Regions from separate parts of the Fodinicola acaciae genome, predicted to be linked through region 1. Evidence: riboswitches for the same ligand, from Rfam matches in the RefSeq annotation. Region 1 holds a riboswitch; the other holds the start of a gene.
What was found. A riboswitch is a leader RNA that binds a small molecule or an ion and turns the genes downstream of it on or off. The one in region 1 is predicted to bind S-adenosylmethionine.
Positions count from the first base shown of each region.

Region 2: another riboswitch for S-adenosylmethionine. It lies ahead of thrC (threonine synthase); the one in region 1 lies ahead of GNX95_RS24945 (aminotransferase class V-fold PLP-dependent enzyme).

Region 1 covers NZ_WOTN01000002.1:2,046,460-2,051,061, reverse strand. The annotation lists gene GNX95_RS24950 (hypothetical protein) at 1-1,153, opposite strand, end outside; gene GNX95_RS24945 (aminotransferase class V-fold PLP-dependent enzyme) at 1,228-2,568, opposite strand; SAM riboswitch class IV at 2,602-2,717, opposite strand; gene GNX95_RS24940 (hypothetical protein) at 2,773-3,075, shown strand; gene pgm (phosphoglucomutase (alpha-D-glucose-1,6-bisphosphate-dependent)) at 3,104-4,602, shown strand, end outside.
Region 2 covers NZ_WOTN01000003.1:1,748,160-1,752,761, reverse strand. The annotation lists gene GNX95_RS34525 (glucosyl-3-phosphoglycerate synthase) at 1-110, opposite strand, end outside; gene GNX95_RS34520 (DUF3558 family protein) at 382-957, shown strand; SAM riboswitch class I at 1,071-1,191, shown strand; gene thrC (threonine synthase) at 1,205-2,452, shown strand; gene GNX95_RS34510 (hypothetical protein) at 2,668-3,063, shown strand; gene GNX95_RS34505 (cold-shock protein) at 3,195-3,398, shown strand; gene GNX95_RS34500 (hypothetical protein) at 3,577-4,464, shown strand.

The sequences.
Region 1 (4,602 bases):
CGAACTTTCCCTTGCCAGGCGCGAACTTCAGCTGGCCGACCAGCGTCATCGTACGAGCCCAGGCGACGTCGCCGTCGTTGCCGACCAGCATCGCCGACACCTGGCACGAGCCGATGTAGCGCAGGGTCGGAGCACCGAAAAACCGTTTCCGGATCACGGTTTCGCCGCCGGCCACGTCCACACCGACATAGAGCACGTGCGTGATGGCGTTTTCTCCGCCGGCATGCAGCCGCTCCAAGGTCGCGGCCAGCGCCAGCGGCGGCAGGCCGCCGGTCGCCGGAGCGGTCGTGACGGCAGTGGCGAATGTCGTGGCGCGCGTCAGCGCGGCTTCGGCCAGATCGGCGACCTGCTGCGCCAATGTCTGCGCCTGCCGTGCCCGCGCGAGCTGTTCGGTCGCCTCGTCGGCCGCGTCCTGTGCCTGTTTTTCCCTTATCTGGTCGGGAGGTTGCGCTGCGCGCGCGGCGGCCAGGTCAGCCTGCGCCTGGGTCAGCTCGGCGGTCTGCCTGGTCACCTCGGCGGTGGCCGGCACCAGTTTCTGTTGCACGAACGTCAGCCGCGAGGCGGTCAGATCGCGTTGCAGGTGCTGGAATTCCGAAAACGCGGTCAACGCCGCGGTCTCGGCCGGGAAGGTGTGGAAACCGTCCACTTCGGACCGTACGCCTTGGGCACGTAACGCACGGGCGACCGCACTCACCAAAGCCGTCGACTTCATCGTCACGGCTCGGCCGGTGATCGTGTAGTCGCTGCGCAAATAGCCGACCGCGTCGGCGATCGCGCCGACGACCGCCGGCACCGCCTGCGCCGCGCCGACGACCGCGGTGACGGCGGCGGTCGCCTCGGCGATCAGGCCCTCCTGGCCCGGAGCCGCTTCCTTCGCCGGCGCCGACGCCTCGGCGACCTTCTCGCTGGCCGCCTTGAGCTCGGCGGACAACCGGCTCAGCTGCTCGGTGACCGCGTGATATGACCAGTCGGTCGCGGCCAGCGCGCGGTCCTCGACGACCAGGACACGCCACGGCGGCACCGTCGCGACCCCTTCGGCGATCTGGCCGGCGGCATGGTTGAGCAGCGAATACGACACCAACTCGGACACCACGCCAGCGGCCGCGTCCTGCTCCACCTCGGACGCGCCGGCCTTGAGCCCCGCCTGCGCCATGTCGCCTCACTGCCGCGAAAGCCCCATCTTCACCGCGTGCCCCAGCGACCACAAGGGACCAAAAGGACGAACTTTCAGGCGTTCGCGCACGGCGAGGCGCCGGCGGTCGAGCCGAGCGACCAGTCCGGCCGCGGCCGCGGGTCCGGAGTCGGCGACCAGCGGCCGTCGACCTGCGCGTACGTCCACTGTGGACCGTCGCGCAGGAAGGCATCCAGTGCCTCGACCAGCCGGTCGACATCGTCCGACGACGAGCCGACGCCGACGCTCGCGCGGATGGCACCATCGGCCAGGCCGAGCCGCGCCAGCAGAGGATGCGCGCAGAACTTGCCGTCGCGTACGCCGATGCCGTGCTCGGCGGACAGATACGCGGCGACCAGGCCGGGATCGTGACCCGGCAGGCTGAAGGTCACCACGCCGATCGCGCCGGGACTGTCCGGAAAGATTCGGTGGACACGTACGCCGTGGAGCCGCCGAAGGCCGTCGAGCAGCCGCGACCGCAGCTCTGCCTCGTGTGTCTCCTGCGCGCCCTCTGGCAGGTTGGCGAGCAGCTGGCAGGCTCGCGCCAGCGCGGCGGCCCCCAGCACGTTTGGCGTGCCACCCTCGTGCCGCGCCGGGGCGGCGGCCCACGCGGTGTCGGTCAGCGTGACGTTGCGCACCGCGCCGCCACCGGCCAGGTAGGGGCGGCCGGTGTCCAGCCAGTCGCGGCGGCCGACCAGCGCGCCGGCACCGTACGGCGCGTACAGCTTGTGGCCGGAAAACGCCAGGTAGTCGATGCCGGTGGCGGCCAGGTCGACCTGGCGGTGCGGCACCAGCTGCGCACCATCGACGGCCAGCCGCGCGCCGTACCGATGGACGATCGCGGCGATCGTCCCGAGCGGCAGGAGCTCACCAGTGACGTTGGAGGCGCCCGTGACCGTGACCAACGCGGCCGGTGCCGCCCGCAACGCTGCTTCGAGGTCTTTCAGGGTCTGCTCGAGCGTCGAGGCAACCGGCAGGCAGCGATAACGCTGGTCGCGCCACGGCAGCAGGTTGGCGTGGTGTTCGAGGTCGAGTACGAGCACGTCGCCGGCCCCGGCTGGCACGCAGCCCGCCAGCAGGTTGAAGGCGTCGGTGGTGTTGCGCGTGAACACCACGACGTCGTCGTCGCGCGCGCCGCAGGCGTTGGCGACGATCGCACGCGCCGATTCATACACGCCAGTGCTGACCTGCGACGCGTAACCGGCGCCGCGGTGCACGCTCGCGTAGAACGGCAGCAGCTCGGCGACGTGGCTCGCCACGCCGTCCAGCGCCGGTGCGCTCGCGGCGTAGTCGAGGTTGGCGTACGTGCGACACTCCCCCGTCACCAGCGGCGCCGGCAGGTCACCACCGACCACTGGCAACAGAGCGGCGATGCGGTTGGTCAGCACGGCGGTCATCAAGCCTCCTCAGGTCGTCGGACCTGCTTGGGAGGCCCGCGCTTGCCGCCGGCCTGCTGGCCGGTGGCCTGGTCGTCACCCGGAGCACCCCACCGCGGTTGGAGGGTTGCCGGCCAGCAAGCCGGGGCTTGACGCTGGCACTCATGACCTGTCGAAGACGTTAACTGATCACTGGCGCTGATGGCAAACGCGTACGATGAGCACATGCCGCAGGGATCGGACTGGCTCAGCACGGAGGAGGCCGCTGCGCGGATGCACGTGCCGCCGGACGCCGTCGTGCCGACGCTGACGCAGGAATATGGCGCCGATCCGGAGATGCACGTCGTCATGACCACCGCCGGACCGATGGTGAGCCGCTGCTCGGTCGCGTTCGTGGTCGCCGACCGGCAGCTGTCCGAGGCCACCAGGGACGCCGAGCCGACCGGCAGCACGCTGGCGAAGGGGCCATCGCTCGGCTATCCGCACAGCATGCAGGCGAAAAACTCGAACAGGCCGTCCCAGTCCTGACGTTTTCGTTGTTTTCAAAGGAGAAAACATGTCGACAGACGCGCGTGCCGGTCAGCCGGCGCAGGCCCGGGACCTGATCGACGTCGCCGCCGTCGTCACCGCGTACTACACCGAGCATCCCGATCCGTCCGTGCCGGCGCAGCGGGTTTCCTTTGGTACGTCCGGACATCGCGGCTCCTCGCTGAATGTGGCGTTCAACGAGGACCACATCGCGGCGACCAGCCAGGCGATCGTCGACTATCGCGATGGTCAGGGCATCACCGGTCCGCTGTTTCTCGGCCGTGACACGCACGCGCTGTCCGAGCCGGCTTTCTGGACGGCGCTTGAGGTTTTCGCCGCCAACGACGTGACGGTCGCGATCGATGCCGCCGGCCGCTACACGCCGACACCGGCCGTCTCGCACGCGATTCTGCGGCACAACCAAAGCGGCGGCGCGCAGGCCGACGGTGTTGTCGTGACGCCGTCACACAACCCGCCGGCCGATGGCGGGTTCAAATACAACCCGCCGGACGGCGGCCCGGCCGGCAGCGCGATCACCGGCTGGATTGGCAAGCGCGCCAACGACTATCTGGCCAGGGGGTTGGACGGCGTACGCCGCGTCACCGCCGCCTCGGCGCGGTCCGCACGTACGACCCAGAAATACGACTTCCTGTCGTCCTATGTGGACGATCTGCCGTCGGTCGTCGACATCGACGCGATCCGCCGCGCCGGCGTACGCATCGGCGCGGACCCGCTCGGTGGCGCGTCGGTCGATTATTGGGCTGCCATCGCCGAAAGACACCGGTTGGAACTGACCGTCGTCAATCCGCTGGTGGACCCGACCTGGCGGTTCATGACACTGGACTGGGACGGCAAAATCCGGATGGACTGCTCGTCCGCGTACGCCATGGCGTCGCTGATCCAGCGGCGAGCCGATTTCGACCTGGCGACCGGAAACGACGCGGACGCCGACCGGCACGGTATCGTCACCCCGGACGCCGGCCTGCTCAACCCCAACCATTATCTCGCCGTCGCGATCGACTACCTTTTCCGTCACCGCGCGGGATGGCCGGCAGCCGCCGCCGTCGGCAAGACGCTGGTCTCCTCCAGCATCATCGACCGGGTCGCCGACGACCTCGGCCGTAAACTGGTCGAGGTGCCGGTCGGGTTCAAGTGGTTTGTGCCTGGCCTGCTCGACGCGTCCGTCGGTTTCGGCGGCGAGGAAAGCGCCGGCGCTTCTTTCCTGCGGATGGACGGAAGTGTCTGGACCACCGACAAGGATGGCATCATCCTCGACCTGCTCGCCGCCGAAATCCTCGCCACGACCAACGCCGACCCCGGCGAACATTACCGGCAGCTCACCGAAAAATTCGGCGCGCCCTCGTACGCTCGGATCGACGCACCGGCGACACCCGACCAAAAGGCGGCTCTGTCGAAGCTGTCCGCCGACCAGGTCACCGCAACCGAACTGGCCGGCGACGAGATCACCGCGACGCTGACGAATGCGCCCGGAAATGGTGAGGCGATCGGTGGTCTGAAAGTCGTGAC
Region 2 (4,602 bases), on a different contig from region 1:
AGCACGACGCTGACCACCGTCAGCCCCTTCGCGGCCCGCAGCCGCTGCACCGGCCAGTCGCCGGCCGCGGTGGTGTGCTGCGCGAACCAGCGACGAGCGCGGGGATGCATGCGCATAGTCTGCACTCGTCACGCCACCGCACTGCGCGCGGACCCGGGCCCCACGACGTGCGGTGGTTGGTGACCTCGTCGGTTTCGGCTGTTTACCCCGTTGGCTGCCCGAGAAGGCAGCAATGAGGGAATAGTGCCGTTCGCGGCGCCGGGTTTCTGCTGACTCGTACGCTAATCCACTGCTATGTTCCCGGCGGATTCGTGGTCGTTCCGTGCCAGCATGGCCAGCGGCCGTCCGCCAACCAATTCCGCTAACCGCGAGGGAGCACCCGTGTCCACGTTCTTCGGTCCCCCGGCGATCCGCCGGGCTGTCGTCGCCGGCATCGCCGCCGTCGCGCTCGGCGCCGGTGGCGCCGCGCTCACCGGCTGCGGCCTGATCCCCAAGGCGGCGCCGTCGCCGTCGGCCACCGGCCTGCCACAGGCCGCCGAGTCGCCGAGCCCGTCGGCCGGCCCGGGTTTTCCTGACGTCTGCAAGCTGTTCACCAACGACGAGATCGGCGCGCTGACCAAGGCGACGATCACCGACGCCAAGCCCGACGACAAGTCCACCAAGGACCAGCCCGATTGCGCGTGGTCGAGCGCGGACGGCGGCGCCGTCACCACGATTTATCTTGCCAACAAGACCAAAGCCAAGTTCGACGACGAGTCCGGCGGCTATCAGGCGGTGACCGGCATCGGCGACGGCGCGTACGAGAACCACGGCATCCTCACCGTGCTGCACGGCACCACCGAGATCACCGTCATTTTCGGCGGCGGTGGCGACGACAGCATCGCCGTACAGAAAAGCATCGCGCAGAAGGTGATCGACAAGCTCGACAACCCGTCGCCGTCGCCGTCCGCCTCCTGACACGCGAACGGCGTTCGCGCGTCAGCCGTGGTGTTCGCATGCTCACAGAGCGGGACGCGGGGTTGTCGCGATCCCGCTCCCACCACGTATGCTCACAGCCATAACTGAACATGCACTCATCCAGAGGGGCAGAGGGATCCGGCCCGGTGAAGCCCCGGCAACCATCGCGCGCGTGTCGTCGTCGACCGCGGGACAGGTGCCAACTCCGGCCCGCGAGAGCGGGAAAGATGAGCGAGGAGGCTCTGCTTTGACCGTCGCGCCGTCCCCGGCCAGCTGTCTGCGTTGTCGCAACTGTGGCGCCGAATATCCCCTGATCGCCATCCATGCCTGTGCCGAGTGTTTCGGCCCACTGGAGGTCGGCTACGACCAGGCGACGTTGTCCGCGGTCACCCGCGAGCAGATCGAGGCCGGTCCGCAGAACATCTGGCGGTACGCGCCGCTGCTGCCGGTCGGCCAGGACCCGGACAGCCGGGCCAGCCTCAACCCCGGCATGACCAAGCTGGTGCGGGCCGACCGGCTCGGAGCCGAGCTCGGCTTCACCGCGCCGCTGTGGGTCAAGGACGACAGCGGCAACCCCACGCACGCCTTCAAGGACCGCGTGGTGTCGATGGCGATGACCGCCGCCAAGGGCCTCGGCTACACCTCGGTGGCCTGCGCGTCCACCGGCAACCTGGCCAACTCGGTGGCCGCGCACGCGGCCAGGGTCGGCTGGCAGGCGACCGTGTTCATCCCGTCCGACCTGGAGGCCATGAAGGTCGTCGCCAGCTCGGTGTACGCGCCGCGGCTGGTCGCCGTCGACGGGTCGTACGACGACGTCAACCGGCTGACCAGCGAGCTCGGCGAGACCGACGAGTTCGAGAAGACCGCGTTCGTCAACCAGAACGTGCGGCCCTACTACGCCGAGGGTTCCAAGACGCTCGGCTACGAGGTCGCCGAGCAGCTCGGCTGGAAGCTGCCGGCGCAGGTGGTCATCCCGATCGCCTCCGGCTCGCTGCTCACCAAGATCGACAAGGCTTTCGGTGAGCTGGTCAGGATCGGCCTGGTCGAGGACACCCCGTGGAAGGTCTTCGGCGCGCAGTCGCTGGGCTGCTCGCCGGTCTACGAGGCCTTCCAGGCCGGTCACGACGTCGTACGGCCGGTGCGGCCGACCGGCATCGCCAAGAGCCTCAACATCGGCAACCCGGCCGACGGGCCGTACGTGCTGGACGCGGTGCGGCGGACCGGTGGCTCGATCGCGGTGGCCGATGACGACGACATCCGCGAAGGCATTTCACTGCTGGCGCGTACGACCGGCGTCTTCGCCGAGACGGCCGGCGGAGTGACCGTCTCGTGCCTGGCGAAGCTGGTCAAGGACGGCCTGATCGACACCTCGCAGGAGACGGTGGTCTACAACACCGGCGAGGGCCTGAAGACCGCCGAGGTGCTCGACGTGAGCCCCACCCACCGGATCAAGCCGTCGCTGAAATCGGCGGCCGAGGCCGGCCTGATCGACTGAACGGATTCAACGCCGAGCGGCCGCTGCGGATCCAAAGATGTGTGCAAAAGGTGCAAAAACCGCACAGGTCTGGTCCGGGGCGGTCGCTTTGTTGTTGCCAGGGACCAAATTTTGCCGGTGAACTCAGATTCGCTGCACGTAGTTTCGGCATCGGAACCGGGCCGATCCTGACCAGTCGGACAGGCCGCGGCGGTCGCTCCGCGTAATCTCGGTCGATGGTCAAGAAAACTTGGTCTTTGTGGTGCGGAGTCGGGAAAGCCCGCTTGAGTGGGTTTTGTCGCAACCGCTCCGCGGTGCCGGCCTGCGACTGGCGCGCACTTGCATTTTGGCTGATCTGGAGCGGTATTCAGGTGCGAACGCCGGTCGCGTCCGGTGGTCGTTGGGTGGTGGGATTCCGGTCGGACCGTACGCTGGCCGGCAACCTGTCGTTAGCACAAAGGAAAACCTCCGCCGAAGTCGCGGTGACCGAGGCATCGCCACGGATTTCACGCAACGTAATCACAACGGCGATCACCTGCGGTAATCGCCGGTTTGTCGGTCGCGGCCGGTGGTGGCTGTCGAAGAATATTTCCGGCGCAGAGGGCATCCCCAGCGGGCCGGATGTCGTGTAGCGTTCCGATCGGTCGTAGTTCTAGCCAGATCGTGCTCAACCTGCCGGGCGGGTCTCCCACGGCTATACGGACGAAGACCCGGGTCTCGCAGTAGGGCGTGACCTGTCGCACCAGCAGTGAGGAAGGCTCCAGTGGCACAGGGAACCGTCAAGTGGTTCAACGCTGAAAAGGGCTACGGCTTCATTGCCGTCGATGGCGGCCAGGACGTGTTCGTCCACTTCTCCGCCATCCAGATGGACGGCTACAAGTCGCTCGAGGACGGCCAGCGCGTCGAGTTCGAGGTGACCCAGGGCCAGAAGGGCCCGCAGGCCGAGGCGGTCCATGTCGTCGGCTAGCCAGCTGGCTGCCTAGCCCGACGACAAAGACCCTGCATGACCAGGACCCGTTCTCCGCTCCGGCGGGACGGGTCCTGTTGCATCAGCTGGCCACTTCTTTCCAACCGGCGGCGGCTGTCGGTGCCGGCCGATAGGTTGTGCGTCCACACCTGTCGACGACCCGAACGGGGAGATGGCGATGTCCGACCAGCGTCCGCCAGAGGAACCGCCGAGTGGCGATCCGTACGCGCACTATCCAGGCCCCGGCCTGTCCGATCCCAACGACCCGCTGGTGGCCGGTGACTACAGCGGTTGGTGGAGCCGCGGCCTGGAACTGGCCAAGCGCACCTGGCAGCAGATCCTGGTGCTGGAGATCGCGCTCGTCGTACTCACCCTGCTGCTGGTCACCCCGATCTCGGTGTGGCGGCTGACCAGCATCGACCTGACCGGCCGCGGCACCGCCAACCCCGGCTTCCAGCTCGGGTCGAGCCTCCTGCAGCTGGCCGCCACCGTCGTGACGGCCGTGATCGGCTCGGTCATCGGCCTGGTCGCCGTACACCTGGTGGCGATGGCGGCGGCCAACGAGCGGCCGGCGCTCGGGGTCGCCCTCCAGCGCGCCGCTCGGCGGATGCCGCACATCGTGCTCTGGGCCCTGGTCTTCGGCGCGCTGGCCTTCGTCGGCTTCATCGCCTGCGTCGTGCCCGGCCTGTACGTCGGACTGGTCTCGCTGCTGCTGCCGTCGGTCGTGGCCTTCGAGCGGGACAACCCGCTCAGCCGCGCCTTCTCGCTGTTCAACCAGAACTTCGGCCTGGCGCTGGGCTTCGCCGCGACCATCTACGGCCTCAGCCTGGTCGCCTCGCTGATCGCCGGCTGCCTCGGCGGCGTGGCCGGCGTCGGGGCCGTGGTCGCGCGGAGCACCGGTGCGCTGATCGGCGGCACGATCCTCGCGACGCTGGTCAGCGCGGTGTTGGCCGCGGCGATCGGGCTGCTCACGTATCCGTTGCAGGTCGTCGCGTACGCGACCCTGCGCGGCCGCCGCACGCCCGTCTCCACGGCGCAGCTGGTCCAGGAGCTGAGCCAGCCGTAACCGGCGACTGTCGGCCACGGGGGAGCAAGGCATGACCAGCTACGGCTACGGCCAGCCCGGCGTACGGCGGTCCGGGTGATCCGCTGATCGCCACCGACCAGGGAGGTTGGTGGTCGCGGTCAATCGCGGCGCGGGCCC